Regions from separate parts of the Enterobacter sp. AC1 genome, predicted to be linked through region 3. Evidence: predicted binding sites of a transcription regulator. Region 3 holds the regulator's gene; each other region holds the start of a gene.
What was found. The regulator Fur, encoded in region 3, represses iron uptake genes when iron is present. The targets are predictions, from matches to a motif close to ATAATAATGAGAACNACTATCAA.
Positions count from the first base shown of each region.

Region 1: a site for Fur is predicted at 8,129-8,151, ahead of M2433_RS17220 (siderophore-interacting protein). Genes of this name have one in related genera too.
Region 2: a site for Fur is predicted at 4,280-4,302, ahead of sufA (Fe-S cluster assembly scaffold SufA). Genes of this name have one in related genera too.

Region 1 is NZ_JBNDIZ010000006.1:108,422-118,236, reverse strand. It holds gene M2433_RS17255 (hypothetical protein) at 1-840, opposite strand, end outside; gene M2433_RS17250 (B3/B4 domain-containing protein) at 913-1,599, opposite strand; gene M2433_RS17245 (helix-turn-helix domain-containing protein) at 1,642-2,244, shown strand; gene ygjG (putrescine aminotransferase) at 2,330-3,709, opposite strand; gene M2433_RS17235 (methyl-accepting chemotaxis protein) at 4,145-5,665, shown strand; gene M2433_RS17230 (methyl-accepting chemotaxis protein) at 6,002-7,561, shown strand; gene M2433_RS17225 (PadR family transcriptional regulator) at 7,558-8,052, opposite strand; gene M2433_RS17220 (siderophore-interacting protein) at 8,200-8,964, shown strand; gene M2433_RS17215 (hypothetical protein) at 8,965-9,815, opposite strand, start outside.
Region 2 is NZ_JBNDIZ010000001.1:943,783-953,597, reverse strand. It holds gene M2433_RS04575 (hypothetical protein) at 1-200, opposite strand, end outside; gene ycgZ (regulatory protein YcgZ) at 205-444, opposite strand; gene M2433_RS04565 (diguanylate phosphodiesterase) at 782-2,002, shown strand; gene M2433_RS04560 (MerR family transcriptional regulator) at 2,191-2,919, shown strand; gene M2433_RS04555 (hypothetical protein) at 3,074-3,442, shown strand; gene M2433_RS04550 (YbjP/YqhG family protein) at 3,442-3,939, shown strand; gene sufA (Fe-S cluster assembly scaffold SufA) at 4,342-4,710, shown strand; gene sufB (Fe-S cluster assembly protein SufB) at 4,719-6,209, shown strand; gene sufC (Fe-S cluster assembly ATPase SufC) at 6,219-6,965, shown strand; gene sufD (Fe-S cluster assembly protein SufD) at 6,940-8,211, shown strand; gene sufS (cysteine desulfurase SufS) at 8,208-9,428, shown strand; gene sufE (cysteine desulfuration protein SufE) at 9,443-9,815, shown strand, end outside.
Region 3 is NZ_JBNDIZ010000002.1:399,136-408,950, reverse strand. It holds gene potE (putrescine-ornithine antiporter) at 1-127, shown strand, start outside; gene pgm (phosphoglucomutase (alpha-D-glucose-1,6-bisphosphate-dependent)) at 231-1,871, opposite strand; gene seqA (replication initiation negative regulator SeqA) at 1,896-2,444, opposite strand; gene ybfF (esterase) at 2,628-3,401, shown strand; gene ybfE (LexA regulated protein) at 3,530-3,817, shown strand; gene fldA (flavodoxin FldA) at 3,973-4,503, shown strand; gene fur (ferric iron uptake transcriptional regulator) at 4,794-5,240, shown strand; gene chiQ (ChiQ/YbfN family lipoprotein) at 5,348-5,677, opposite strand; gene chiP (chitoporin ChiP) at 5,725-7,122, opposite strand; gene glnS (glutamine--tRNA ligase) at 7,569-9,236, opposite strand; gene nagE (N-acetylglucosamine-specific PTS transporter subunit IIBC) at 9,406-9,815, opposite strand, start outside.

The DNA of each region.
Region 1 (9,815 bases), on a different contig from region 3:
TCCCCAAATAAATATTCTGTCTTGATCATAGAAAGGTGATTTATTTATTTCAAGGTTGGTAGTTATTAGTTTTTTATTATAAAATAAAGCTTCAAGAGCTCTTAATGTTAAGCCAATCTGACCTGGTCTGTTGATCTCAATAAGAACATCAGCATGTTGAGTTTTTGATAGGTTATCAAAATAATCGATTTTTTTATTTTTGCAATAGGGAGGCAAAACTATTTCGTCATTAGATATTAGGTTAAAATCAATGTCATAACCATAGTTTTTAATTAGGTTATATATTTCCTTGATTTTTTCCTCTCGGTAATTATCATGAGCACCAACATAGTAGCAAATTTTATTCGTTGTGCATGTCAGAGATTTTATATCGTACTGATCGCTCGTGAAGCTAAGAAAGGGTGGCAGATAATTAAGGTTATATATATTGCAGTCACCTTGATCAAAACTGTATATTTTATCGAAAACGTTTGATATTTCATCAAGATAATTTTTATTCGGTCCCAAAAGTCCTTTTGCCATCATATTAGTATTAAGTTTTTCAATAGTATCCCTCAGTACTACAATTTTTCTTGATGGGACGTGAGAGAGTAATTTTATAAGTGGCAAAGTACTATACCCATTACATACGATTAAATCATCTTTACCGATGTTTTTAAATTTTAGCCAGCTATGTAATTTGTTATGCGCGTTTTTAAAGAATTCCCATGGGATTTTTTTGTTCAGCGACTTATAATTACGTAAAACATGATTAATTAATTTGACATCATGGCTTTTGGCCAAGTTCTCAATCATTAATTTACCGTAATCGGCATTCCATTCTAAAAAATAAACACGCATTTTTTTTACCTTCATGTTGTATGAGATAATTTTACAAAAAGATGTTCATACGGAGCAAGATAAAATTAGGCATTAAAATTCCAATAATTGGCTGTATGTTGTGGCCCCCGGCATCAGCCGCTGCAGGCTATCCACCAATTCCTCTCCCGCCTCTTCCAGCGCCGCAAGCGGCATTGACGGCAGGCTCTCAAGAATAAACCACATGGTTTGCGCCTGGCTGTCCAGACGCGTCCGTATCCCCTGGCGCCAGTTCCAGCGGCGGCAGGTGACGCCGAGATCGTCGCGCCAGATAACCTCGCCCGGTTCCGGATGTTCCACCACCGGCTGTCCCTCTTTGAAGGTATCAAACGGCTCGCTGCCGTCGGCCAACGTCAGACGCGGCGCGCCTGAATAAGCCGCGAGATTTTCGCCGCCAACCGGAATGGCGTAGCGAATGCTCACCGCGTTATAAATATCCACCACCGGGTCCAGCGGCGGCAGCGAGCCGTCTTTCAGCACCCGCTTACGCAGGGCGGATGCCGAGCAGGGCGTGCGTTTCGGTTTCGCACCGAAGGCTTTAAACACCTCATCCCAGCCTGAAAGGTGTGCAGCAGCCCATGGCACATCATCATTAAGCATCTGCTGGCAGGCCTGCGCCAGCGCGGCAGCCGCCACCTCCGGGTGGGTAATCGGCGCAGCTTCAACCAGAATGCTCAGCGCCCGAAAGCCTGGGGCAATCCCGGCAAGACGCGAGTCTATTGACGGCGTAACGAGAGACATAAATAATCCTGTATTGACTGTTTTATACCATGGTAGTGACCAATGACTGATAAAGTCAATATAATGACTACGCAGGGCGCCGACGTTGCCCAGGTAAGCCTGGCCGTGGCGAACCGCATCCGCAACTGGCGGAAAGAGAAAAAACTGTCGCTGGACGAGCTGTCCCGCCGCGCCAGCGTCAGCAAAGGCATGCTGGTGGAGATCGAAAAGGGCGCTGCCAACCCCAGCATCGCCATTTTGTGCAAGCTGGCCGCCGCGCTCGGGATCTCAGTGGCGGATATCGTTAACGTCTCCAGCGAGCCGCAGGTGCACGTTATCGAAGAGGCTGCAATTCCGGTGCTGTGGCAGGGCGCACGGGGCGGTTACGCCAGGCTGCTGGCGGGCACCGCAGGCCCGGATATGATTGAGCTATGGCAGTGGGAGATGCAGCCGGGAGAGCGCTTTACCTCTTCGGGGCATCCGGCGGGAACCTTTGAGCTGCTGCACGTGAACGAAGGGATGTTAACCCTGACGGTGGACGAGACGCTAACGCAGGTTGCTGCCGGGGCGTCGGCGGTGGCGAAAACGGAAGCCGCGCACGGCTATGCCAATGAAGGCGTTACTGTACTTCGCTTCACCATGACGGTGGCGGAGTTTCACCGATAAAAAGCAGCCCGGTGGCGCTACGCTTACCGGGCTAACATATGCAGTATTTGGTAGGCAGGGTAAGCGTAGCGCCACCCGGCGTTGATTACGCCTCTTCCACGCTCACGCGCAGCGCTGCCAGCGCTTTGCGTGCCGCTTTCAGCACCTGCTCACACTGCTCAATGGTCAGCGTCAGCGGCGGTTCAATGCGGATGGTTTTCGAGTTGTTCAGCGTGCCGGCCACCAGCACCCGCTGGCGGAACATCTCGCTCGCGAAGCTGTAGCCGATTTCGTTATCAACAAACTCAATAGCCATCAGCATCCCTTTGCCGCGCGCCTCCTGAACCAGATCCGGATATTCACGCCCCAGCTGGCGGAAGCCGTCCAGCAGCATGTCGCCTTTCTGCTCCGCCTGCGCAGGCAGGTTTTGATCCAGCAACACGTTGATGGTCGCCAGCGCTGCCGCACAGGCCAGCGGGTTGCCGCCAAAGGTGGTGGTATGCAGGAACGGGTTGTCGAACAGCACCGAGAAGACCTCTTCGGTTGCAACCGTCGCACCAATTGGCATAACGCCGCCGCCCAGCGCTTTCGCCAGGCACAGGATGTCCGGCTGAACGTTCTCGTGCTCGCAGGCAAACATCTTGCCGGTGCGACCCATCCCGGTCTGGACTTCGTCGAGGATCAGCAGCGCGCCAAACTCATCGCACAGCTGACGCACGGCAGGCAGATAGCCCTGCGGGGGGAGGATCACGCCGCCTTCTCCCTGGATAGGTTCCAGGATCACCGCGGCCACGTCATCGCCGGTTTTACGGCATTCAGTCAGCACGGTGCGCATGGCGTTGATGTCGCCGAACGGCACGTGGCGGAAGCCCGGCAGCAGCGGCTTAAACGGTTTGCGGAAGGTGGATTTAGCGGTAGCGGACAGTGCGCCCAGGGACTTACCGTGGAACGCGCCGCTGGTGGCGATAAAGGTGAATTTCCCGCGCGGCGACTGGTACGCTTTGGCGAGCTTAATCGCCGCTTCGACCGATTCCGTGCCGCTGTTGCTAAAGAAGCTGTATTTCAGCTTGCCGGGCGTTAAGGCCGCCAGCGTTTTCGCGAGCATGGCGCGAAGCGGGTCGAGCAGCTCCTGGCTATGGAGAGGTTGTTTCGCAAGTTGATTCTGTACGGCGGAAACCACAACTGGATTACGGTGCCCCACGTTGAAAATGCCAAAACCACCCAGGCAATCGATAAACTCCTGTCCCTGGGTGTCGACAAGCGTGTTAAGACTCCCCGCTTGCCACTCTACGGCTCCGTAATCCCCGCCGGCGGTAACAGATTTGCGATACTCCAGAAAACCAGGATTGACGTGCTCTTTAAAGTAATCGATGACCTCTCGGTTAAGTTGTTTCATCTCCTCATGATCGAGCGTTCGCTTTTCAATGAGATTCAGTGCGTGCGCGGTACAGGCAAGAGCCGAGGCGCTGGAAGGTAACCTGTTCAAAATATGCTCCCGGGGATCGCGTATCACATGATACTGAGTTAAGTATTGCAGGGATTACGCCACTTCAGATGCCTTATCGAAAATCGGGATAAACGCCAGGTTAAAATAATGTTGCACAATATTTAATCATGCCGATACAACCGAAACGGGATTTAGCGGGACACGCCAGAGCGCATCAAGAAGGGATGAAAGGGGCGGCTGCACTAAAGCAGTGCATGTGCTGCGACTTTAGCGAGCATTAACTAATCCTACTTTGTGGGTAATTTCTTAGTGAAAGTATTTGAAATCAATGAATTATAAAATCGTACAAAAAGTATGGTTTAAGTCAAATCTGCGATCTTCATCAAGTTTAACAACTAAAGATAAATTGTTTACCGCCGAAATAACAATGACCCACAAAATTAACATTCAAATAACCTGCAAGGGATGCCCACGATGTCCTCTCCAACCTATGTCACCCAGAATGAATATCCTCTGGACGATGACACCACCTTAATGTCTACCACTGACGTCCACAGCTACATCACCCACGCCAACGACACCTTTGTGCAGGTGAGCGGCTACCCGCTCGATGAGCTGACGGGCCAGCCGCACAATATGGTGCGCCACCCCGATATGCCAAAAGCCGCGTTTGCCGATATGTGGTACACGCTGCAGCAGGGCGAGCCCTGGAGCGGGATCGTCAAAAACCGGCGTAAAAACGGCGACCACTACTGGGTGCGTGCTAACGCGGTGCCGATGGTGCGCCGCGGGCAGGTGACGGGCTATATGTCGATCCGCACGAAGGCCACAGCGGAAGAGATTGCCGCCGTGGAGCCGCTCTACCGGGCGCTGAATGCCGGGCGCTGTAAAAAACGTATTCACAAAGGTCTGGTGGTGGGAAAGGGCTGGCTGGGTAAACTGCCGGCCATGCCGCTGCGCTGGCGCGTGCGCGGCGTGATGGCGGCGCTCTTTGCCCTGCTCGCCGCCTCGCTGGTCGCGACCAATGCAGGCTGGACGCCGCTCGCCGCTGCCGCGGTGGTGATGTTGTTGGGGACGCTTCTGTTTGAGCAACAGATTGTCCGCCCTGTAGAGAATGTGGCGCGACAGGCGCTGAAGGTCGCAACCGGCGAGCGCAACAGCGTGCAGCATCTGAACCGCAGCGACGAGCTGGGGCTGACGCTGCGCGCGGTAGGGCAGCTGGGCCTGATGTGCCGCTGGTTGATCAATGACGTCTCGAGTCAGGTGGTGAGCGTGCGGGACGGCAGCGACAGGCTGGCGCAGGGCAATGAAGATCTCAACGATCGTACGCGTCAGACCGTGGCCAACGTGCAGCAGACCGTCGCGACAATGAACCAGATGGCCGCTTCCGTTCAGAGTAACTCTGAAACCGCCGCCGAGGTGGACAAACTCTCGGTCGCCGCCAGCGGCGCGGCGACGAAAGGGGGCAACGCGATGCAGACCGTCGTCAAGACCATGGATGACATCGCCGACAGCACGCAGCGAATTGGCTCGATTACGTCCCTGATTAACGATATCGCTTTCCAGACCAATATTCTGGCGCTGAATGCGGCCGTTGAGGCGGCAAGGGCAGGGGAGCAGGGGAAAGGTTTTGCCGTGGTCGCGGGCGAAGTTCGCCATCTCGCCAGCCGCAGCGCCAGCGCAGCGAATGATATTCGTAAACTGATTGATGCCAGCGCCAGCAAGGTACAGTCCGGCTCCGAGCAGGTTCACGCCGCAGGCCGCACGATGGATGATATTGTCGAGCAGGTGAAAAACGTGACGCAGCTGATCGCTCAGATCAGCCACGCGACGTCCGAGCAGGCAACCGGGCTGTCAGAGTTAACCCGCGCGGTGGCCGAGCTCGACAGCATCACGCAGAAAAACGCCGACCTGGTCGAGGAGAGCGCGCACATTTCTGCGATGGTGAAACACCGCGCCGGACGTCTCAAGGATGCCGTGACCGTGCTCCATTAAGCCGTCATGTTCCGGAAAAGCCGTTTATACCGTAAGGCATAAGCGGCTTTTCTATTCTCTAGATGTGACTATTAATGAGGTTTGTTGTTAACTTAATATTAAATAACTAAAAAAAGTGCCTCAGTTATTTATTCCCGCCTAAGTCAATTCTTCAGAATGCTATTTCGAAAAAACCCCGTCAGGTGGTCTGGTAACGATCGATGGAGCAATATTAATAGCCTCTACCTATCCATTGTGAGGGTTATGAAATAAAAAAACGATCAAAGTCATAAAGTTAGCGAATTCGTTACCGATAACAGCGATCGTCTGAGAAATAATCACATCGATGGAGAAAATATGTTCCTACATGACGTAAAGATCGGCACGAAATTATTTCTGGCGTTTGGGTTCTTTATTGTCCTGATGGCGATCAGCGCAAGCTTGTCTTTGCTGAGTCTGAACCGGGCAAATAATGGGATGCAGTCCATTATTACCAGTGACTATCCAACCACGGTAAAAGCGAACCAGTTAATCGATAACTTCCAGGAATTTATTAGCACTCAACAGCTGATGCTGCTGGACGAACAGGGCACCTACACCGGGCAATCTCAGCAGCACCTGAAAGCGATCAGCGAGCACATCACGGTGATCCTGGGCGAGCTGAACAACGCGCTGCAGGATCAAAAATCTCAGCAGGTGCTGGCGGAAATCCGCAGCGTGCGCCAGCAGTATCTGGACTCGCGCTACCGTATTTTGCAGGCGGTGCAGAACAACAATCGTGCCGGCGCCATTCAGGAGATGATGACCACGACCCTCGCCGTGCAGCAGGCTTACAAAGCGAAGGTGAAGGAGCTGATCGCCATTCAAAACAGCGAGATGCAGAGCGCAGGCGCGCAGGTGGAAGGGGATTTCAGGTCTAACCGCCTGCTGCTGATCCTGATCACCCTCTTTAGCGTCGCGGTCGGCAGCCTGATTGGCTGGTTCATCGTGCGTGCTATCACCCGCCCGCTCGGCGAGGCGGTGCATTTTGCTAAAGCGATTTCAGAGGGCGACCTGACCGGCAGCATCACGCCGCACGGCAAAGACGAAACGGGTCTGCTGCTGCATGCGCTCATGGAGATGAAGACGCGTCTGCTGGACATTGTGCAGCAGGTGCAAACCGGCTCGGAGAATATCTCCAGCGCAGCCGCGCAGATTGTCGCCGGGAACCAGGATCTGGCCGCGCGCACGGAAGAGCAGGCAAGCTCGGTTGAACAGACCGCCGCCTCGATGGAGCAGATCACCGCGACGGTGAAAAACACGGCCTCGCACACCGGGGAAGCGACCAACCTCTCGGCAGATGCCGCCACGGTGGTCAAAAACAACGGCGAGATGATGAAGCAGGTGACCAGCAAAATGCGCCTGATTAACGAGACGTCGAACCGGATGTCCGACATTATCGACCTGATCGACGCCATTGCTTTCCAGACCAACATTCTGGCGCTGAACGCGGCGGTGGAAGCGGCGCGCGCCGGAGAGCACGGTCGCGGCTTTGCGGTGGTGGCCGGTGAGGTGCGTCAGCTTGCCCAGAAGAGCGCGTCGTCTGCCAGCGAAATCCGCGAGCTGATTGAAAGCTCAACCAGCCAGACCCAGGACGGGATGAACCTGGTCGAGAAAGCGAGCGCGCTGATCAACGGGATGGTGGGCAACGTGGAGGAGATGGATGCGATCCTGCGCGAGATCCGCCAGGCCAGCCATGAACAGACGGAGGGGATCTCCCAGATCAACAGCGCGATTGGCCTGATTGATGCCACCACCCAGCAAAACTCCGCGCTGGTGGAGGAGTCCGTGGCGGCGGCGGCCTCGCTTAACGAACAGGCGATGCACCTGAAAGAGCTGGTACGCGTCTTCCGCGTGAGCGAGCACGCCCCGGCTTAATCCAGCTGGGAGATCTCCAGCGCCGCGCGGTCAATCACCCCGACGATTTGCCTGAGCTGCGCGTCGCTGAGCTCTCCCTGATTCACCTTCAGGTCTAACACCGCTTTGAAGTTATCCAGCGCCCGCTTCATCTGCGGGTTTTTGCGCAGCTGAAAGCCGACGGAACGCGCTTTGATACGTGCCCGTATGTTCTCAAGCTGCTCCTGGTTTTCATCCAGCCACTGCTGGCCCGCAGCGGTAATCGTAATTCGCTTACGCCCGCTCTCTTCTTCCGTAATAGCGATAAACGTCTGATCCTGAAGATAATCGAGGGTCGGATAGATCACCCCAGGACTGGGGGTGTAATTCCCCTGCGTCAGGTTCTCTATCTCTTTGATCAGCTCATAGCCGTGGCTCGCGCTGCGGGTCAGGATGTCCAGAATCACCAGCCGCAGGTCGCCGTGGCCAAAAAAGCGCGGTCGGCGCCCGCCGCCGTCGTGTTCATGTCGCATAATATGCCCTTCAATTTGATATATCTAAACTATATCTAAGATATATTCAGATGCAATCTAAAAGATCTTGCATTTTTTCTTATTAGTAATCATTATCATTTGAAAATTGATTTAGATATATCGTATTCACCAGAGAAGGGGCTAAAAATGGCATCTACCCGTTACCCACAGCGCGTTCGTAATGACCTGCGTTTTCGCGAGCTGACGGTGCTTCGCGTTGAGCGCGCCAGCGCGGGTTTCCAGCGCATTGTTTTAGGCGGCGAGGCGCTGGAGGGCTTTAGCTCCCGCGGGTTCGACGACCACACCAAAGTCTTTTTCCCGGCGTCCGGGGCAACGTTTGTTCCGCCGGTGGTTACCGATGAAGGCATCGAGTGGGGCGACGGCGTGCGTCCGCAGGCGCGCGACTATACGCCGCTGTACGATGAGGCCCGTCATGAGCTGGTGCTTGATTTCTTCGTTCATGACGGCGGCATCGCCAGCCGCTGGGCGGTTGAGGCGAAAGTGGGCGACAGGCTGACCATCGGCGGCCCGCGGGGTTCGCTGGTTGTGCCGGAGGATTACGCCTGGCAGCTGTACGTGTGCGATGAATCCGGCATGCCCGCCCTGCGTCGGCGCTTAGAGGGCATTGCTAAACTGCCGGTTCGCCCGGAGGTTCATGCGGTAGTGACGGTTGGAGACGCGTCTTATAAGGAGTATCTGGCGCACCTGAGCGCGTTCGACATCACCTGGGTGGTGGGCCACAGCGAGCAGGCGGTAGCCGACCATCTGGCGGCGCTGAGCGTCCCGGCGGATGACTACTTCATCTGGCTGACCGGGGAAGGAAAGGTGGTGAAAACGCTGAGCCGTCAGTTTGAAACCGACGCGATTGACCCTCAGCTGGTGCGTGCCAGCGCATACTGGCACGCCAAATAGTCACGCGGCGGAATCCAGCTGCGCTTCGTTCACCTGATGTTCGAGCGAGGCGCGGACCTCGTGCAGCGCTTTCTCCTGCTGAGCGAAGTACGCTTCCATATTGCTCAGCGACGAGACCAGAAGCCAGGACTCCTCTTTCTCAAGCTCCGCCAGCTCGTTCACTAAAATGTCGATCTGCTCGCGCACCTGCGCCATTTTTTTGCGGATACGTTCCAGATCGTTCAGCCTGTCGCTGGCCATCAGCGGCTCGAAGCCCTGCTGCAGTCGGGCCACCAGAGAGCGAATGGATTTAACGTCGCCGCGCTGCTTCGCCTGGTTGAGCTGCACCATCATCGCGTTAGCTTCTTCTTTCAGGTCGTCCGCCACCAGATCAGGGTGGCAGAGCTTGCTCGCCTGTCGCCAGAGACGCTTCAGCTCGTTCCGATCTTCTTCCGAGAGATCTTTGCCCTTGCGCAGCCGCACTTCGGCATCGTGATGCTGCTCGCGATACTTCTCGTACTCTTCGTTGGCCTCGTCGCGGGCCTGCCGCGCGGGCTCCTCCTCGCGCGTTAAGCCGCTCTCCAGCTCCAGCGCCTCGGCCAGCAGGTTGGCAATCAGATCGCTTTGCTGCTCCAGATGCTTGCGCGCCTCGGCGGCCTGTACGGAATCCGCAGGGAGATCGCGCCAGCGCTGGGTCAGCGTCGCCAGCACCTCGACCGCCTGCGCCATATAGCGCTGGCAGCGGCGATAATCTTCCTCGCGACGACGCGCCTCCGCCTGCTGACGGCGCAGGTTCAGCTCCGCCAGGGTTTTACGCAGGGCGAGGATCTGCTGCATCAGGGGACCCAGGCGGGAGAAATAAAGATCGTTGA
Region 2 (9,815 bases), on a different contig from region 3:
AAGGCGATGCTGTTTGAGCCGATTTCGGCAATCACCACCGCAAGTGTCTCCCGCCGCCGGGGATCCTTTTCATGCTCTTTCATGCTCCGCAGACGCTGCAGCAATCCTTCGGTTGTCACTGGCCCCCGCTCCTTAAGAAGAGAGAGAACGGCTTCACCGATAAGCTGGTCGATCAGTCGGTCTGCGTTACTGCTATTCATAACCTTACCGTTCGAAGAGCAGACCAAGCAGCATGTGGTAATGCTCTTCCTCTTCCGGCCCCTCTGCCTTTTCGAGGCGGCTGAGCAGTTTGGTACAGAGCGATTTGCGATTAAGGTTTCGCCCGTCGCTGAGGATTTCGACAACCACCTGGCCCAGCGTCTCCTGTTGAGTAGGAAGCACGGCCTTTTCAAAGTACTGTGCGATCGCTGCTGCGGAATCTGTGGCGTAACCTTTCTGCTGCATGTTTCGCTCCTGTAAAATTTCGTAATCACTAACGTTACAATTAAGGTATACATAATTTCTAAATCTGTACACTTAAAATGTACAGATTTTTAATGTTTTTATGATATATTTTTTAAATCTCTTTATTTTCATTGCTTTATAAGCGTGTCATGAACCGGTAACGTTACAGGATATATTGTACAAAAAGGTCCAACACTGGTAAGTTGTACAGCGCAGAAAAATGTTTCTATAACTCCCGTAAATGATTGAGATGTAAATTATTTGTCAGTCAATTAATGTGCTATAAATGATCCTTATCCACCTTTTTGTGGCCAAAACCCTAACCCCCAGGAATAGCATGCTCACAACCATCATTTACCGTAGTCATATCTGCGAGGACGTTCCAGTGAAAGCGCTGGAAGCAATGGTCGCTGCTGCCAATAGTAAAAACCGGCAATCCAATGTGACGGGGATCCTGCTGTTTAACGGCACGCATTTTTTCCAGCTGCTTGAAGGGCCAGTGGAGCACGTTACTGCAATCTATGAGCAGATCTGTAATGACCTGCGCCACCATAATCTGGTGGAGCTGATGCGCGACCACGGGCCTGTCCGGCGCTTTGGCAATGTGGGGATGGAGCTTTTTGATTTGCGCCACTTCGACAGGGACGAGGTGCTGCAGCAGGTGCTCAACAAAGGAACGACGCGTTACCAGCTGACGTATAACGACCGCCCGCTGCAGTTTTTCCGTACCTTTGTAGAGGCCACTGAAAAAGCGAACTATTTTGAACTGCCCCCGGCGGATTCATGGGATTTCGTTCCCGAAGAAACGCGCTTGTCCGCACAGCCTGAGGTGGTGGCGAAAGGGGCGGACTGCAGCTTTGCGTTCCAGCCGATTGTCGATCCGTTTATGCAGCAGGTCGTCTCCTGGGAGGCGCTTATCCGCACCCCTGACGGCGGCTCGCCCGGCGTCTATTTCGCTAACCGCCCGCGTGACGAGGTTTATGCATCTGATTTGCAGAGCAAGCAGGTAGCGCTTTCCATGGCCAGCGCGCTGGGGTTACAGGACCAGACGCTATCCCTTAACCTGCTGCCCATGACGCTGGTTAATATTCCCAACGCCGTGGATTTCCTGCTCACCGCGATTGAAGCAAACGGTTTTGTACCCGAGCAAATTGTGGTGGAGTTTACCGAAAGCGAAGCTATTTCCCGTTTTGATGAATTCACGGATTCGGTCAGGCAGCTCAAAAGTGCGGGACTCAGCGTGGCGATCGATCACTTTGGCGCCGGTTTTGCGGGGCTACAGCTGCTGGCTCAGTTCCAGCCGGACAGAATTAAGATTAATCGCGATCTGGTCGCGAACGTGCACAAAAGCGGCCCCCGACAGGCCATCATTCAGGCGATTATCAAATGCTGTTCCTCGCTCGAGATCCAGTTCTGCGCGGTGGGCGTGGAGAAGGCGGAAGAGTGGATGTGGCTGGAGTCCGCGGGCATTTCCCAGTTCCAGGGACATCTTTTTGCCAGCCCCCGGCACGGCGGTATTCCGTCTATTGCGTGGCCAGAGAAAAAATCCGAGTTCTGATAAAGCTATACACAATCCGGAAGAGTTAACTGTACGAACTGCAAATTTTATACAACAATGTATTAACAGGTGAAGGGAGGAGCAGCCCATTCACCTGAGCGAAATGCGGTCTTAGTTATACAAATGGTGTGTACAATCTGATAAGGTTGGTGCAGTTAGGTATGGAAGTTCTGAGCGTGAGGGAGTTAATGGCCTATTACAGTATCGGCGAAGTGGCCGAACGATGCGGTATCAACCCCGTTACGCTGCGTGCCTGGCAGCGCCGTTATGGATTGTTGAAGCCGCAGCGCAGCGAAGGGGGTCATCGTCAGTTTGACGATGAAGATATCCTGCGCATTGAAGAGATCAAACGCCTGATGAAAAGCGGCGTTTCGGTCGGAAAAGTGAAAGCCTTGCTGGAAAACAAGGAAGTGTTGACGCAGGGCAACTGGGTCTCGTTCCAGGAAGAGATGATGACCGTTCTGCGCTACGCCAGCCCGGCAAAACTTCGCGCTAAAATGGGTGAATTCCGCCGCGATCACGCGATGGATCCGCTGATTGACAATATTATCTCTCCTGTCCGTCAGCGAATGAATCAGGATCAAAACACCGTGCGTCACATGGCGAGCCTGTTTGACGGCGTGCTGATCGAATTCGCGATTGCGAGTCTGGCGGAATCCCGCAAGAAAGCCGGTCAGGACGCTCTCCTTATTGGCTGGGAATGCGATGACCGTACCCATCTTTGGCTCGAGGCCGCGCGCTTATCGCAGAAGGGCTGGCATATTGACGTGCTGGCTGAACCGATTGACTCACCGCGTCCCGAGCTTTTCCCCGGGCAAAAAATCTTCGTCTGGACGGGAAAATCGCCAACGCCTCGTCAGCAGGAACAGCTAGACCACTGGCGTGAGCAGGGGTTTGCTGTTTCATTTCATCACTGATCGTCAGAGGCCTTGAGGGCCTTTTTTTGTTTCCGCCGATACGGCAGTCGCTTTGTTCTTAGAGATTAAAAATGAAATTACAGCATTTTTAATCCCACAATTTTAGTGATGTTAATTTAATAATTTCCTTCTTACTGACTTAAAGGAACTAAGTATGAGTTGGAATAAAGAAGCTGCTGTTTCACACCTCCGGTCACGCGCTCTCGGTCGCTCCCATAATGAATGTGCTACCTTTAACAGGGAGGTAATAGCGGCTGGCGGCATACGCCTGGAGAGAACGCTAAACGCAAAAGATTACGGAAAATCCTTGTTGCGAGCAGGATTTCGTGAAGTTCCACCGGGTTCAACATTATTGAGCGGTGATGTGGCTGTGATACAACCCTATCCGGGAGGAAACTCCAACGGGCATATGACCATGTATGATGGGACACAATGGATCTCCGATTTCCGACAGCATAGCATGTACCCTGGCCCGGGGTATCGCGCGGCTCAACCGGCCTTCAAAATTTACAGGATGAATTGATGCGAGCCGCAATAGTGTTATGCACATGCTTGCTCTCCGCTTGCTCAGTGAAGCCAGATCAGAGTGCGCCGAGTCGCGTACGTTCTTTTTACTCTACTTATCTGATGTCTCTTACCAGCAGCGACAATATTTATTCGCCGTCTGAGCTGCGTGAATATGTCTCTGCCGACACGCTGAAGAGACTGGATGATATTGAGTCGATACCCGAGCAAGATCTTATTGGATCTGATTACTTCGCTTATGCGCAGGACTATGATTCATCGTGGATATCGGCACTCACTGTCGGTGACGCCAAACCTTTTATGGGCGGCAAAATGTTGCCCGTATGGATTGGCAAGGAGTACGGAGGGAAATTAGAGCTCCAGGTATTCGTTCGGCGTGAATCAGGCACATGGAAGATATACCGGGTCCGCGATGTAACCGATAACTATGAACATCCAATATTTAATGCGGGAGCCATCTCGCGCGCGAAGTCTGCAGCTGAAACCGGCCTTTAAACCGTAAGTGTCATTAGCCCCTGTATCAGTAGGGGCATTTTGGGGCGAATAAATGTATGAGTTGTCCTTTATAGCCTGATGTGTGTTATCAGTAAGTATCTGATTTTACGACAATCAACTAATTTCACGGAAAATAGAAAATCTATCTCAAAAATAGGCATTTCCGATGCATATTTTATTTTTCTCCTCTCCGTCATAAATGCCGTCACGAAATGCATTATTAATCAATGCATTGAACAAATAAATCCATCCTGACTGCATCCTCCCACAGGGTCTATGCTTAATAAAAGTAGCCAAAAAGGGCGGTTTAGCCGAATGCCCCTGCTGACAGAGGGTTGAAGTGATAATCGTTATCACTAACATGGTGTTATGCCCTGATGGCTTATCAGATGAGGTGGACCTATGGAACTGCATTCAGAAACCTTTAATCCTGCCGATTTTGCCTGGCGCGGCTTAACGCTCACGCCAGCGGCGGCGGCGCATATTCACGAGCTGGTGGCGAAAAAGCCAGAGATTCTTGGCGTGCGTTTAGGTGTCAAACAGACCGGCTGCGCAGGCTTCGGTTACGTGCTCGACACCGTCACCGAACCCGAGAAAGACGACCTGGTGTTCGAAACGGACGGCGCAAAGTTGTACGTCGCGCTGCAGGCCATGCCGTTTATCGACGGTACCGAAGTGGACTACGTCCGCGAAGGCTTAAACCAGTTATTCAAATTTCATAACCCGAAAGCCCAGAACGAATGCGGCTGCGGCGAAAGCTTTGGGGTATAGGCGGTACTATGTCTCGTAATACTGAAGCAACGAGTGAAGTAAATACCTGGAGCGGTGGGCACCTCAACTATAAAGAGGGGTTCTTCACCCAGCTGCAGACGGACGAGCTGGCGAAAGGCATCAACGAAGATGTCGTTCGGGCGATCTCGGCGAAACGTAATGAACCCGAGTGGATGCTGGAATTTCGCCTGAGCGCCTTCCGCGCCTGGCTGGAGATGGAAGAGCCGCACTGGCTGAAAGCGCATTATGACAAACTGAACTATCAGGACTACAGCTACTACTCCGCGCCCTCCTGCGGCAGCTGTGATGACACCTGCGCTTCGCAGCCCGGCGCGGTGCAGCAAACCGGCGCGGAAAATAGCTTCCTCAGCAAAGAGGTAGAAGAGGCTTTTAACCAGCTGGGCGTGCCGGTGCGTGAGGGTAAAGAGGTGGCGGTGGACGCTATTTTTGACTCCGTCTCGGTGGCGACCACCTACCGCGAAAAGCTGGCCGAGCAGGGGATCATTTTCTGCTCCTTCGGCGAAGCAATCCACGATCATCCGGAACTGGTGAAAAAGTATATTGGGACCGTGGTGCCCTCTAACGACAACTTCTTTGCGGCGCTCAACGCGGCGGTGGCCTCGGACGGCACCTTTATCTACGTGCCGAAAGGGGTACGCTCTCCGATGGAGCTCTCGACCTATTTCCGCATCAATGCGGAAAAAACCGGTCAGTTCGAGCGCACGATTCTGGTGGCGGACGAAGGCAGCTACGTCAGCTACATCGAAGGGTGTTCCGCCCCGGTACGCGACAGCTACCAGCTGCACGCGGCGGTGGTAGAGGTCATCATCCATAAAGATGCCGAGGTGAAGTACTCGACGGTGCAAAACTGGTTCCCGGGTGACGGCAATACCGGCGGCATCCTGAACTTCGTCACCAAGCGCGCGCTGTGCGAAGGTGAAAACAGCAAGATGTCGTGGACCCAGTCAGAAACCGGCTCTGCCATCACCTGGAAATACCCGAGCTGCATCCTGCGCGGGGATAACTCCATCGGTGAGTTTTACTCGGTGGCGCTCACCAGCGGCCATCAGCAGGCGGATACCGGCACCAAGATGATCCACATTGGTAAAAACACCAGATCGACCATCATCTCGAAAGGCATCTCTGCCGGGCACAGCCAGAACAGCTATCGCGGGCTGGTGAAAATCATGCCGACGGCCACCAACGCGCGAAACTTTACCCAGTGTGACTCGATGCTGATTGGCGCAGACTGCGGCGCGCACACCTTCCCGTACGTCGAGTGTCGGAACAATACCGCCCAGCTTGAGCATGAGGCAACGACGTCGCGGATTGGGGAAGATCAGCTCTTCTACTGCCTGCAGCGCGGGATCAGCGAAGAAGATGCCATCTCAATGATCGTTAACGGCTTCTGTAAGGACGTGTTCTCTGAACTGCCGCTGGAATTTGCCGTTGAAGCCCAAAAACTCCTCGCCATTAGTCTTGAACACAGCGTCGGTTAAGGAAAGCACATGTTAAGCATTAAAGATTTACAGGTTAGCGTAGAAGACAAAGCGATCCTGCGTGGCCTCAATTTTGACGTAAAGCCGGGTGAAGTTCACGCCATCATGGGGCCGAACGGTTCCGGGAAAAGTACGCTTTCTGCGACGCTGGCGGGCCGCGAAGATTACGAGGTAACCCACGGCTCGGTCGAGTTTCACGGGAAAAACCTGCTGGAGATGTCGCCGGAAGACCGCGCGGGAGAGGGCATTTTTATGGCCTTCCAGTACCCGGTAGAAATTCCTGGCGTCAGCAACCAGTTCTTCCTCCAGACGGCGCTGAATGCGGTGCGCAAGTATCGCGGCCTTGAGGCGCTGGACCGCTTCGACTTCCAGGACCTGATGGAAGAGAAGATCAAGCTGCTGAAAATGCCGGAAGATCTGCTGACCCGCTCGGTAAACGTCGGCTTTTCCGGCGGAGAGAAAAAGCGTAACGACATCCTGCAGATGGCGGTTCTGGAGCCCGAGCTGTGCATACTGGATGAGACCGACTCCGGTCTGGATATCGACGCCCTGAAGATCGTTGCTGACGGGGTGAACTCCCTGCGCGACGGCAAGCGCTCGTTTATTATCGTCACCCACTACCAGCGCATTCTGGACTACATCAAGCCGGATTACGTTCACGTGCTTTACCAGGGGCGAATTGTGAAATCCGGTGATTTCACGCTGGTTAAACAACTGGAGGAGCAGGGTTATGGCTGGCTTACCGAACAGCAGTAATGCGCTCCAGCAGTGGCACCGGCTGTTTGAAGCCCAGGGGGGCACGCGCTCCGAGCAGGCGCAGCAGCATCTGCAGCAGATGCTGCGACTCGGGTTGCCGACGCGTAAGCATGAGAACTGGAAATACACCCCGCTTGATGGCCTGCTGAACGCCGAGTTTGTGACCCGCCTGGCGGAAATCACTCCGGCGCAGCGCGACGCGCTGGCGCTGAATGTTGATGCCCTGCGCCTGGTGTTCGTCGACGGTCAGTTCCGCCCCGAGCTGAGCGACACGCTCGAGGATTGCGGATTTGAGGTTGAGATTAACGACGATCGCCAGCGCCTGAGCGCTCCGGTTCAGCCTGAAGTCTTCCTGCACCTGACCGAGAGCCTGGCCCGCGGCGTGACGCATATCCGCGTGAAGCGTAATCAGCGCCCGGCAAAACCGCTGCTGCTGATGCACATCACTCAGGGTCTGGATGGCGACGAAATCAACACCGCACACTATCGCCACCATCTTGAGCTGGCGGAGGGGGCGGAGGCCACGGTAATCGAGCACTACGTCAGCCTCAACGATACCCGCCACTTTACCGGGTCGCGCCTGACGATGAACGTCGCCGCAAACGCGCAGCTTCACCACGTCAAGCTGGCGTTTGAGAATGCGCAGAGCCACCACTTTGCCCATAACGACATCGTGCTGGGCCAGGACGCGGCGGCGTATAGCCACAGCTTCCTGCTCGGTGGGGCGGTGCTGCGCCACAACACCAGCACGCAGCTCAACGGCGAAAACACCACGCTGCGCATCAACAGCCTGGCGATGCCGGTTAAATCAGAAGTATGCGATACGCGCACCTGGCTGGAGCACAACAAAGGCTACTGTAACAGCCGGCAGCTGCACAAAACCATCGTGAGTGATAAAGGGCGCGCGGTGTTTAACGGCCTGATTAACGTGGCTCAGCACGCCATTAAAACCGACGGGCAGATGACCAACAACAATCTGCTGTTAGGGCGCCTGGCGGAGGTCGACACCAAGCCGCAGCTGGAGATCTACGCCGACGACGTGAAATGCAGCCACGGCGCGACGGTCGGGCGAATCGATGACGAGCAGATGTTCTACCTGCGTTCCCGCGGTATCGACCAGCAGGCGGCGCAGAAAATGATTATCTATGCGTTTGCCGCTGAACTGACGGAAGCGCTGCAGGATGGTCAGTTAAAACAGCAGGTGCTGGAGCGTATTGGCCAGCGTCTGCCTGGAGGCGCAGCATGAGTTTTCCCGTTGAGAAAGTACGGGCAGATTTCCCGGTTCTGACCCGTGAAGTAAACGGTCTTCCTCTGGCCTATCTGGATAGCGCGGCCAGCGCGCAGAAGCCGAATCAGGTGGTGGACGCCGAGGCCGAGTTTTATCGCCACGGTTACGCCGCCGTACACCGGGGGATCCACACGCTGAGCGCGGAAGCCACGCAGCGCATGGAGAACGTGCGCACGCAGATGGCCGCCTTCCTCAACGCGCGCTCGCCCGAAGAGCTGGTGTTTGTGCGCGGCACGACGGAGGGGATCAACCTTGTCGCCAACAGCTGGGGCAACGCGCAGGTCCACGCGGGGGATAACATTATCATCACCCAGATGGAGCACCACGCCAATATCGTACCGTGGCAGATGCTCTGCGAGCGCGCTGGCGCGCAGCTGCGGGTGATCCCGCTCAACGTCGACGGGACGCTTCAGCTTGAGCAGCTTGACGCCCTGCTGGACGACCGCACGCGGCTGGTGGCGGTTACTCAGGTCTCCAACGTGCTGGGAACAGAAAACCCGGTCGCGGAGATCGTCGAAAAGGCCCATCGGGCGGGCGCAAAGGTGCTGATTGACGGTGCCCAGGCGGTGATGCACCACGCGGTCGACGTCCAGGCGCTGGACTGCGATTTCTACGTCTTCTCCGGACACAAGCTCTACGGCCCGACCGGGATTGGCGTGCTGTATGTGAAAGAGGACATCCTGCAGGCGATGCCGCCGTGGGAAGGGGGCGGGTCGATGATCGCCACCGTTAGCCTGTCAGAAGGGACTACCTACGCCCGCGCGCCGTGGCGCTTTGAGGCGGGCACGCCCAACACCGGGGGCATTATCGGGCTGGGGGCGGCGGTCTCCTACGTCAGCGCGATTGGTCTTGATGCCATTCAGGAGTATGAACAACTGCTAATGCACTATGCGCTTGCCCAGCTTGCCAGCGTACCGGACCTTACTCTCTACGGACCTGCCGAACGGCAAGGGGTGATCGCGTTCAATCTCGGGAAACACCACGCCTATGACGTGGGCAGTTTCCTCGATAATTACGGCGTAGCGGTCCGTACCGGGCACCACTGCGCCATGCCGCTGATGGCGTTTTACCAGGTACCGGCAATGTGCCGCGCATCGCTGGTGATGTACAACACAACGGAAGAGGTCGACAGGCTGGTGGCGGGGCTAAAACGCATTCACCAGCTGCTGGGCTAACGGAGAGGCGAAAGATGGCAGAGCTGCCGGACAAAGATAAATTACTGCGCAACTTCTCGCGTTGCGCAAACTGGGAAGAGAAGTATCTCTATATCATTGAGCTGGGACAGCGCTTACCGCCGCTCGGCGAAGAGGCGCATAGTCCGGAAAACAGTATTCAGGGCTGTCAGAGCCAGGTGTGGATTGTGATGGAGCAGTCTGATGACGGCACTGTCGAATTACACGGCGACAGCGATGCTGCCATTGTAAAAGGGCTTATTGCGGTCGTCTTTATTCTTTATCACCGGATGTCGGCGCAGGATATTGTCGCGTTCGACGTCCGCCCGTGGTTTGAAAAAATGGCCCTGGCCCAGCACCTTACCCCGTCCCGTTCCCAGGGACTGGAAG
Region 3 (9,815 bases):
CAGCTTCTATGCGCTCTACTCATCCGGCCAGGAGGCGATGCTGTATGGCGCGATGGTGACCTTTATGGGCTGGACGCTGTACGGTCTGGTGTCACCACGGTTTGAATTGAAGAATAAACATAGTTAGGTAAAAGCAAAACGGCAACCCTGAGGTTGCCGTTTTTAATGTTTTCTCCCTCTCCCTGTGGGAGAGGGACGGGGTGAGGGCATCAGCCCGCACCAAACACCACTTACGCGTTTTTCAGCACTTCGCTGACAATCTCTACCGCTTCTTTCTCAATCTGCTGGCGATGCTCAGCGCCGAGGAAGCTCTCGCAATAGATTTTATACGCATCTTCCGTACCGGATGGACGCGCGGCGAACCAGCCGTTGTCGGTCATCACTTTCAGACCACCAATGGATGCGCCGTTGCCCGGTGCCGCCGTCAGACGCGCGGTGATCGGGTCACCCGCCAGGGTGCTTGCGCTGACCATTTCCGGAGAGAGTTTCGACAGGGCCGCTTTCTGGGCTGACGTCGCGCCAGCCTGAATGCGGTTATAGCTTGGCGCACCAAAGCGTGCCGCCAGGTCATTGTAATGTTCCTGCGGGTTTTTACCGGTGACCGCGGTGATCTCCGCCGCCAGCAGGCACATGATGATGCCGTCTTTATCGGTTGACCACGGGGTGCCGTCGAAGCGCAGGAATGACGCACCGGCACTCTCTTCACCACCGAAGCCGAAGCTGCCGTCGTGCAGACCGTCAACAAACCATTTAAAGCCAACCGGCACTTCCACCAGCTTGCGACCCAGCGCGTCGACCACGCGGTCGATCATGGCTGAAGAGACCAGCGTTTTACCGACGGCCACCTCTTTGCCCCACTGCGGACGGTGCTGGAACAGGTAGTTAATCGCGACGGCCAGATAGTGGTTCGGGTTCATCAGCCCGGCAGGGGTGACGATACCGTGACGGTCATAATCCGGGTCGTTAGCAAACGCCAGGTCGAATTTGTCGCGCAGCGCCAGCAGGCCCGCCATCGCACACTCTGAGGAGCAGTCCATACGGATCGCGCCGTCTTTATCGAGGTGCATAAAGCGGAAGGTCTGATCGACGTGATCGTTCACGATGGTCAGGTCCAGCTTGTAATGCTCGGCGATACGTTTCCAGTATTCAATACCGGAGCCGCCCAGCGGATCCACACCCAGCTTCAGGCCAGCTTTCTGAATCGCCGCCATATCAACGATGTCCGCCAGCCCTTCCACGAACGGCTGAACCAGATCCTGCTCTTTAACGTGTCCGGACGCCATGGCGGCATCCAGGGAGATGCGCTTCACGCCTTTCAGATCGTCTGCCAGCAAGGCGTTCGCACGGTCTTCCACCACTTTGGTGACGTTGGTGTCTGCCGGGCCACCGTTAGGTGGGTTGTATTTGATGCCGCCGTCTTCCGGTGGGTTATGGGATGGCGTGATAACGATCCCGTCTGCCAGCGCGCCACCTTTTTTATTGTGCACCAGGATTGCGTTAGACACCGCAGGGGTTGGGGTGAAACCGTTGTTCTCCTGAACAATCACATCAACGCCGTTTGCAGCCAGCACTTCCACCACAGAGATGAACGCCGGTTCAGACAGCGCATGGGTGTCTTTCCCCACGTAGCACGGACCGGTAACGCCATTTTTAGCGCGCTCTTCCGCAATGGCCTGAGCAATGGCCAGAATGTGCGGTTCGTTAAAGCTGTGGCGCGCCGCGCTCCCGCGGTGACCAGATGTACCAAACTTCACTGCGTGTTCTGCGTTGCCCACGACCGGTTTCAGCACGTAATACTGCGCGGTCAGCTGAGCGACGTTAATCAAATCGCTTTGTTGTGCAGGTTGGCCTGCACGGCTGTGATTTGCCATTACCGGGTCCTTCTGATGCAAGGGTTAAATTGTACCGCAAACCTTTTCAATCAATTCCGCCGGGAACTGCATGGACTGCATGATATGTTCAATCATGCTGCACTTGCGGCCCGTATTGGTATTGGTGATCACCCAGTACGGGGTGCCAGGAACATGTTTTGGTTTGGTTTGGTTGCCATTTTGCAGCAGCGTCTGCTCGTCACCCGCGAAATAGACGCGAGTACGACCGTGCAGCGACTCGGTCGCTTCAGCAAACGCTTTGTTATCCAGTGAATAAAGTGTAGACAGCACCAGCATAAAGCGGTTAACCGCCTTTTTCTGCTCCGCATATTCATCGGACAGCAGCAGCTCGCGCATCGCGCGCACTTTATCTTTTGCCGGCGTCACGGCAGGTTTAGCCTGTGCAGCAACGCTCGGCTGAGACACGACATCTTTGGTGACTGGGGTTGCAGGCTGTGAAGCGGCGGAAATTTTAAGCATGCGCCGTAAAATGTCGGACGCGCTCTCCCCGATATGCCGCGTCTGGCTGGCAATATACTGATAGAGTTCGTCATCAACTTCGATTGTTTTCATCTTAATCCAGTGCGATTTCTTATCTGAATACAAGTCATTGGGATTATAGGGTCAAATCCCAACAGCGGATAGCGTCAAACCCGGTTGGCAGCAAAAGTCAGATTAAACTGGAACCTTGCAGCCGGGCGGCAGAATGGTCAACATGATACCCTAACCTGACATACGTAAAAAAAGAACTTTGCCATGAAATTGAATACCCGAGCGCAAACTGCACAATCGCCGAACAATAATTCTCCCATCGTACTGGTTCACGGGCTTTTTGGCAGCCTGGATAACCTGGGCGTGCTGGCGCGCGATCTGGTTACCGACCACGATATTTTACAGGTCGATATGCGCAATCACGGTCTTTCCGGGCGTTCAGACGAAATGACCTACGCCGCGATGGCACAGGATCTGCTGGATACGCTGGACGCCAACGGCCTGCAGAAGGTAACACTCATCGGGCATTCAATGGGCGGCAAAGCGGTAATGGCCCTGACGGCGCTTGCGCCGGAACGTATTAACGGCCTGGTGGTAATTGATGTCGCGCCCGTGGATTATGACGTCCGCCGTCACGACGAGATTTTTGCTGCCATCAATGCGGTCACTGAAGCGGGCGCTGCGACCCGCCAGCAGGCGGCTGCGGTCATGCGTGACCATCTTGATGAAGAAGGCGTCGTGCAGTTCCTGCTGAAGTCGTTTGTTGACGGACAATGGCGTTTTAACGTGCCGGTGCTCTGGGCGCAGTACAATAATATCGTGGGCTGGGAAACGGTACCTGCCTGGCCACACCCTACCCTCTTCATTCGTGGCGGTAACTCTCCTTATGTTACCGACGCGTACCGCGACACCTTGCTGGCACAATTCCCGCAGGCGCGCGCCCACGTGATTGCCGGGGCCGGACACTGGGTTCATGCTGAAAAACCTGATGCCGTGTTGCGCGCCATTCGCCGCTATCTTGCTGATACTGCAAATTGATTAAAAAGAGAGCGACTGGAAGGCTGCGGGCTTCCAGTCGTTGGCGTGCCGTTTTTGGTGATGTATGATGGCGCGCTTATCGCCCGGGCATTAGCAGGGCGGCGTGTTTCCCCCGAAGTCTCAGAATCATGGCCAAAGAACAAACGGACCGTACGACACTAGATCTGTTCGCGAATGAGCGTCGACCGGGACGACCCAAGACGAATCCGCTCTCGCGCGATGAACAGCTGCGTATCAATAAACGCAATCAGCTTAAACGCGATAAAAATCGTGGGCTTAAGCGTGTCGAACTGAAGCTTAACGCCGACGCCGTCGATGCGCTTAACGAGCTGGCTGACGCGCGGAATATCAGCCGCAGCGAGCTCATTGAAGAGATGTTGATCGCCCAGCTTGAGACGTTACGCAGCCAGGCATAAGTCTGAAAATCCCCTTTATCGCCCTTTTCATGTAGCACAGAGTGCAGTCCTGCGCGATAGCTGTTTCCGCAGGGTTGCCAGTTCTGCTATTATTGCCCTTATCCGTGGCCAAATTGCGCCACCATACTATTAAGTTTCAAGAGGTTATTTTACTCATGGCAATCATCGGCATTTTCTTTGGCAGTGATACCGGCAATACCGAAAATATCGCAAAAAACATTCAAAAACAGCTCGGTAAAGACGTTGCTGATGTGCATGACATCGCCAAGAGCAGCAAAGAAGATCTCGAAGGCTATGACATTCTTCTGTTGGGTATTCCAACCTGGTACTACGGTGAAGCCCAGTGCGACTGGGATGATTTCTTCCCGACGCTGGAAGAAGTCGACTTCAACGGAAAGCTGGTCGCCCTGTTTGGCTGCGGCGATCAGGAAGACTACGCCGAGTACTTCTGTGACGCGCTGGGGACTATCCGCGACATCATTGAGCCGAATGGCGCAGCGATCGTTGGCCACTGGCCAACTGCCGGTTACCACTTCGAAGCGTCTAAAGGCCTGGCCGATGACGATCATTTCGTGGGTCTGGCCATTGATGAAGACCGTCAGCCAGAGCTGACGGCAGAGCGCGTTGAGAAATGGGTTAAGCAGATCCGTGAGGAACTGCACCTGGACGATATTCTTAACGCCTGATTTCTTCCGCGGCGCAGCGGCGGCTGCGCCAGTGCTCCAGGTCAAACCGATTAAATTAATCGCTACAATCTTTTAACTTTTTCGTCCAGACCTGTACAATGTCTCCCTGATAAACGTGGTTTTCCTTTGAACAAGTTTGTTGGTGATACCACGTTTTTATAAGCATATTTTGCCTGAGACTTGCAGTTTTCATTTAGCCATGGCAGTTCTATAATGAGACGCATTATCCCGGGTGCATTTTCTGTCACTTCCTACAGAAGTGAATCGTTTAGCAACAGGACAGATTCCGCATGACTGACAACAATACCGCATTAAAGAAGGCTGGCCTGAAAGTTACGCTTCCTCGGTTAAAAATCCTCGAAGTGCTTCAGGGTCCAGACAATCACCATGTCAGTGCGGAAGACCTCTACAAACGTCTTATCGACATGGGTGAAGAGATTGGGCTGGCTACCGTCTATCGCGTGCTGAACCAGTTTGACGACGCGGGCATTGTTACCCGTCATAATTTCGAAGGCGGTAAATCTGTTTTCGAACTGACCCAGCAGCAGCACCACGATCACCTGATCTGCCTCGATTGCGGCAAGGTCATTGAATTTAGCGATGATTCCATTGAATCACGTCAGCGTGAAATCGCCGCGCGTCATGGCATCCGCCTGACCAACCACAGCCTGTACCTTTACGGTCACTGCGCTGAAGGCGACTGCCGCGAAGATGACCACGCGCACGACGCAAAATAATCAGTATTCATACTCTGAGCCAGCCGCAAGGTTGGCTTTTTTTTTTCCTGTTTTCAGGCATAAAAAAGCCCGGTAAGCTTAGCGCCACCGGGCATGATAACAGCAGGTTAATTACTGTTACTGCTGCGGATCTCTTTCCAGATCTGGTCGCAACGCTTCGCCACTTCCTGATCGTTACCGGTTTTACGCGCCTGGATACAGGCCTGGTAATCCATCACGCGAACATTTTCCTGCGTTGCGAACTGTTCATGCGCTTTCTCTTTTTTCAGCACATTCAACACGCTCTGGCAGGCCTGAATTTTCTCCGGCGAGCCTTCAGCGGTATTGATGCACGCGCTGTAGGCCTCCTTGAGACGGGAGTCTTCTTGAGGGGCCTGAGTCTGAGCACACGCCACCAGCCCCGACGCCAGCAGCGCGACAATTACGATTTTTTTTATCATGTGCAGTCTCCGGTCCGGCGGGCGCTAACCCGCCGGACGATTCATCAGAAGATGGTGAACGGTGCGATAACCATGAATTTCACGTCACGTTCGTCCTGGAAGATGTTGCCGTAACCGCCCGCATAGCTCGGGATATCGGAGTGGTTGTCATACTGGGTGAAGTGCAGTTTGAACATCGTGCCTTTCGCGCGACCATCCTGCAGGGTATAGATAGCATCCAGGCTGTAGGAGGACTCTTTCAGACGATAGTTTGGATCGTAGTAGGCATCCGGTGTTGCCATATCGGCAGGTTTTGCATCCCAGGCGTAAGCGTAAGAGGCACCCACGGCCCAGCCAGGCAGATTCCAGTTTTTGAGGTCATACATTGCGCCGAAGAAGACCGCTTTCTCGCCGTCGGCGTTGAAGTCGGAACGGTTATCCCACCAGATATCCAGGCGGCCGTTGGACGATGCATAGGTCGGGGTCATACGCTGCAGGAAGTACCCCTGCTGCCCTTCCGCCTTAACCCATGTGCCTTCCAGGCGCAAATCAACCTGACCGACCTTGTAGCCGAAGGTCAGCGCCTGTAACCACGCGGTGCCGTCATAAATATCATTGACGCCACCGTTGCTGACCTTGTCGCGCGTACCGTAGAACTGGTAGCTGGTGCTCAGCGGGCTACCCGCGACATCAAACTTATAGCTGGCCTTGGCAAAGTACTGATCGACATAATCTTGCGCCTGGCCAAATGCGGCTTCGAGAACCAGATCGTTTTTGAAGTCGTATTTCGCACCCAGCGAGTGCAGATAATCTACTTTGGTTTTCTTATCGTTCTGGTAGAACTTGTCCATTTCGATGTGCCATGGTGCTTTATACTCGTTGGTCCACATATAAGAGAAGCTCAACGCACCCGCATCACCGTAGTCAAAGTTCGCCCCGGCTTCTGCCCCCTGATAGGTACCCGGCATAAAGCTCCAGTGCGGCGCTAACAGCGTCTGGCCGGTTGGCTGAATATAGCCACCGCGCGCCCATACCGGGCCGTATTTAAATTTCGCTGCGGCCTTATAAAGGCTGATTCCGCTCTTATCCCCGGACCAGTCTTCTTTATAGGCTTTGTTGCTGGAGGAGAAGGCAATTTCGTTCGGGTGGCCGCTGTCGCCGTTTTCCGCCATTTCGATTGCGGTGAACGCAGCAATATCCAGACCGAACATATCCGCGGCATAACCCGACTGGAAGTCCAGGTTGGCGTTCCAGGTGGAGTGAGAAAGGTTAGTTTTGTATTTGTCTTCAGTGACGTCTTTACGGTCACGTTCACGCTGCCAGTAATAAATACCGCCCGTGAGGGTAGAATCTTCGATGAAACCCGCGGCTTTCGCCTCTGGTGTAACGACCAGGCCCGACATTGCTGTCACACCGGCAATAGCCAGCGCCAGCGCACTACGTTTGCCACTGAACGTACGCATAGATTATTCCTCTTTGACGAATTAAAACGCCTGAAACGGCGAAAATAAAAAAGACCAAATGGTCAGGGGTAGTTATAAATACCCTCGAATTAACTACCGTCTTTAGGTTATTTTTCGCGACGCGAATTATCAATGCTTTTCAGCGGACAAAAGTCAGGATTATGACGAAGTGCACATAATTGGTAGTGCTTTGTAACATTTACCGGAGGGCGAGATTTGGCGGGGCAAGCCATTAAATTTCAGAGGGTAAGATCGTTAATTGCTGTTACTTTTTACAAATTGCGTATTGATGATAAAAAACAAACTTTTTTCAGAAAAATAAGTAGCACCACATTGACCTGATATTTTCCACGATATTATTACCCCCCTGCTTTAACGATATGATCGTTAAATAAAAAAACGCCGCAATAAGCGGCGTTTGTCTCTCATTGACCAATGCAGCGTTATTATTCGCCGATTTTGGTCCAGGTATCACGCAGACCCACGGTACGGTTAAATACCGGTTTTTCCACCGTGCTGTAACGGCTGTCCAGGCAGAAGTAACCTTCACGCTCGAACTGGAACGCTTTACCCGCTTCAGCGGCTTTCAGGGAAGGCTCCGCATAACCCTGCTTGATCACCAGAGATTCCGGGTTGATGGTCGCCAGGAAGTCTTCAGCAGCACCCGGGTTTGGCACGCTGAACAGACGATCGTACAGACGAATTTCCACCGGCAGCGCGTGGGATGCGCTCACCCAGTGAATAACGCCTTTCACCTTGCGGCCGTCCGCCGGATCTTTACTCAGCGTTTCAGCGTCATATGAACAGAAGATGGTGGTGATGTTACCTTCCGCGTCTTTCTCTACGCGCTCTGCCTTGATGACGTAGGCATTACGCAGACGCACCTCTTTACCCAACACCAGACGCTTGTACTGCTTGTTGGCTTCTTCGCGGAAGTCAGCGCGGTCGATCCAGATTTCACCGCTGAACGGCACGTCACGGCTGCCCATTTCCGGCTTATTCGGATGGTTAGGCATGGAGACCAGCTCGCTTTCACCCTGCGGATAGTTCTCGATAACCAGCTTCACCGGATCGATGACCGCCATCGCGCGCGGTGCGTTTTCGTTGAGGTCTTCGCGAATGCAGGATTCCAGAGAAGCCATTTCAATGGTGTTGTCCTGCTTGGTCACGCCGATACGTTTGCAGAACTCACGAATAGACGCGGCAGTATAACCACGACGACGCAGACCAGAGATGGTCGGCATACGCGGGTCGTCCCAGCCCTCAACGTGCTTGTCGGTCACCAGCAGGTTCAGCTTACGCTTGGACATCACGGTGTATTCCAGATTCAGACGAGAGAACTCGTACTGACGCGGATGCACAGGAATGGTGATGTTATCCAGTACCCAGTCATACAGACGGCGGTTGTCCTGGAACTCCAGCGTACACAGGGAGTGGGTGATGCCTTCCAGCGCATCGCTGATGCAGTGGGTGAAGTCGTACATCGGGTAGATGCACCACTTGTTACCGGTCTGGTGGTGTTCAGCAAATTTAATACGGTACAGCACCGGATCGCGCATCACGATGAACGGAGACGCCATATCGATTTTGGCACGCAGGCAGGCTTTGCCCTCTTCGAAGCCACCGGCACGCATTTTTTCAAACAGCGCCAGGTTCTCTTCCACGCTGCGATCGCGGAACGGGCTGTTTTTGCCCGGTGCGGTCAGCGTACCGCGATATTCACGGATCTCGTCAGCAGACAGCTCGTCGACGTACGCCAGACCTTTGTTGATAAGCTCTACCGCATAGGCGTACAGCTGATCAAAATAGTCAGAGGAGTAGCAGATATCGCCAGACCAGTTGAAGCCCAGCCATTGCACGTCGTTCTTAATGGACTCAACGTATTCGATGTCTTCTTTTACTGGGTTGGTGTCATCGAAACGTAGGTTGCACTGCCCCTGATAGTCCTGGGCAATGCCAAAGTTCAGGCAGATAGATTTTGCATGCCCGATATGCAGGTAGCCATTTGGCTCCGGCGGGAAGCGGGTATGAATTGTGGTGTGCTTACCACTGGCCAGATCTTCATCGATGATCTGACGAATAAAGTTACTCGGGCGGGCTTCTGCCTCACTCATCGTGGATTCCTCAAAGCGTAAACAACGTATAACGGCATATGATCTTATAAGCCGGACGTAGTGACAACCCTTAAAACGGCTCTGAAGAAAATAATGGGGGCATTTGCTGCAAAAAAAAGCGGCGGAGGATATCCCCCGCCGCTTAAGGCATGACTCTACTCAGGAGCGATTACTTGCCTTTAATCTCATACAGCGGCGTTTGACCCGCAACCACCTGACCTTTCGCCTGGATGACCAGGCCACTGAAGTCGTCGATGTTGCTGCAAACCACCGGGCTTATCATGGAGCGCGCGTTGGCGTTCAGGAAGTCCAGATCCATTTCCAGAACCGGCTGACCGGCCACCACTTCAGCGCCCTCTTCCACCAGGCGAGTAAAGCCCTGACCGTTCAGCGCAACGGTATCGATACCCATGTGGACAACGATCTCCGCGCCATTTTCGGTTTCGAGGCAGAACGCGTGGTTGGTGTTGAAGATTTTCACGATGGTACCGGCAGCAGGAGACACAACGGTTTTGTCCGTTGGTTTCACCGCAACACCGTCACCGACCGCTTTGCTGGCGAACGCTTCATCAGGCACCT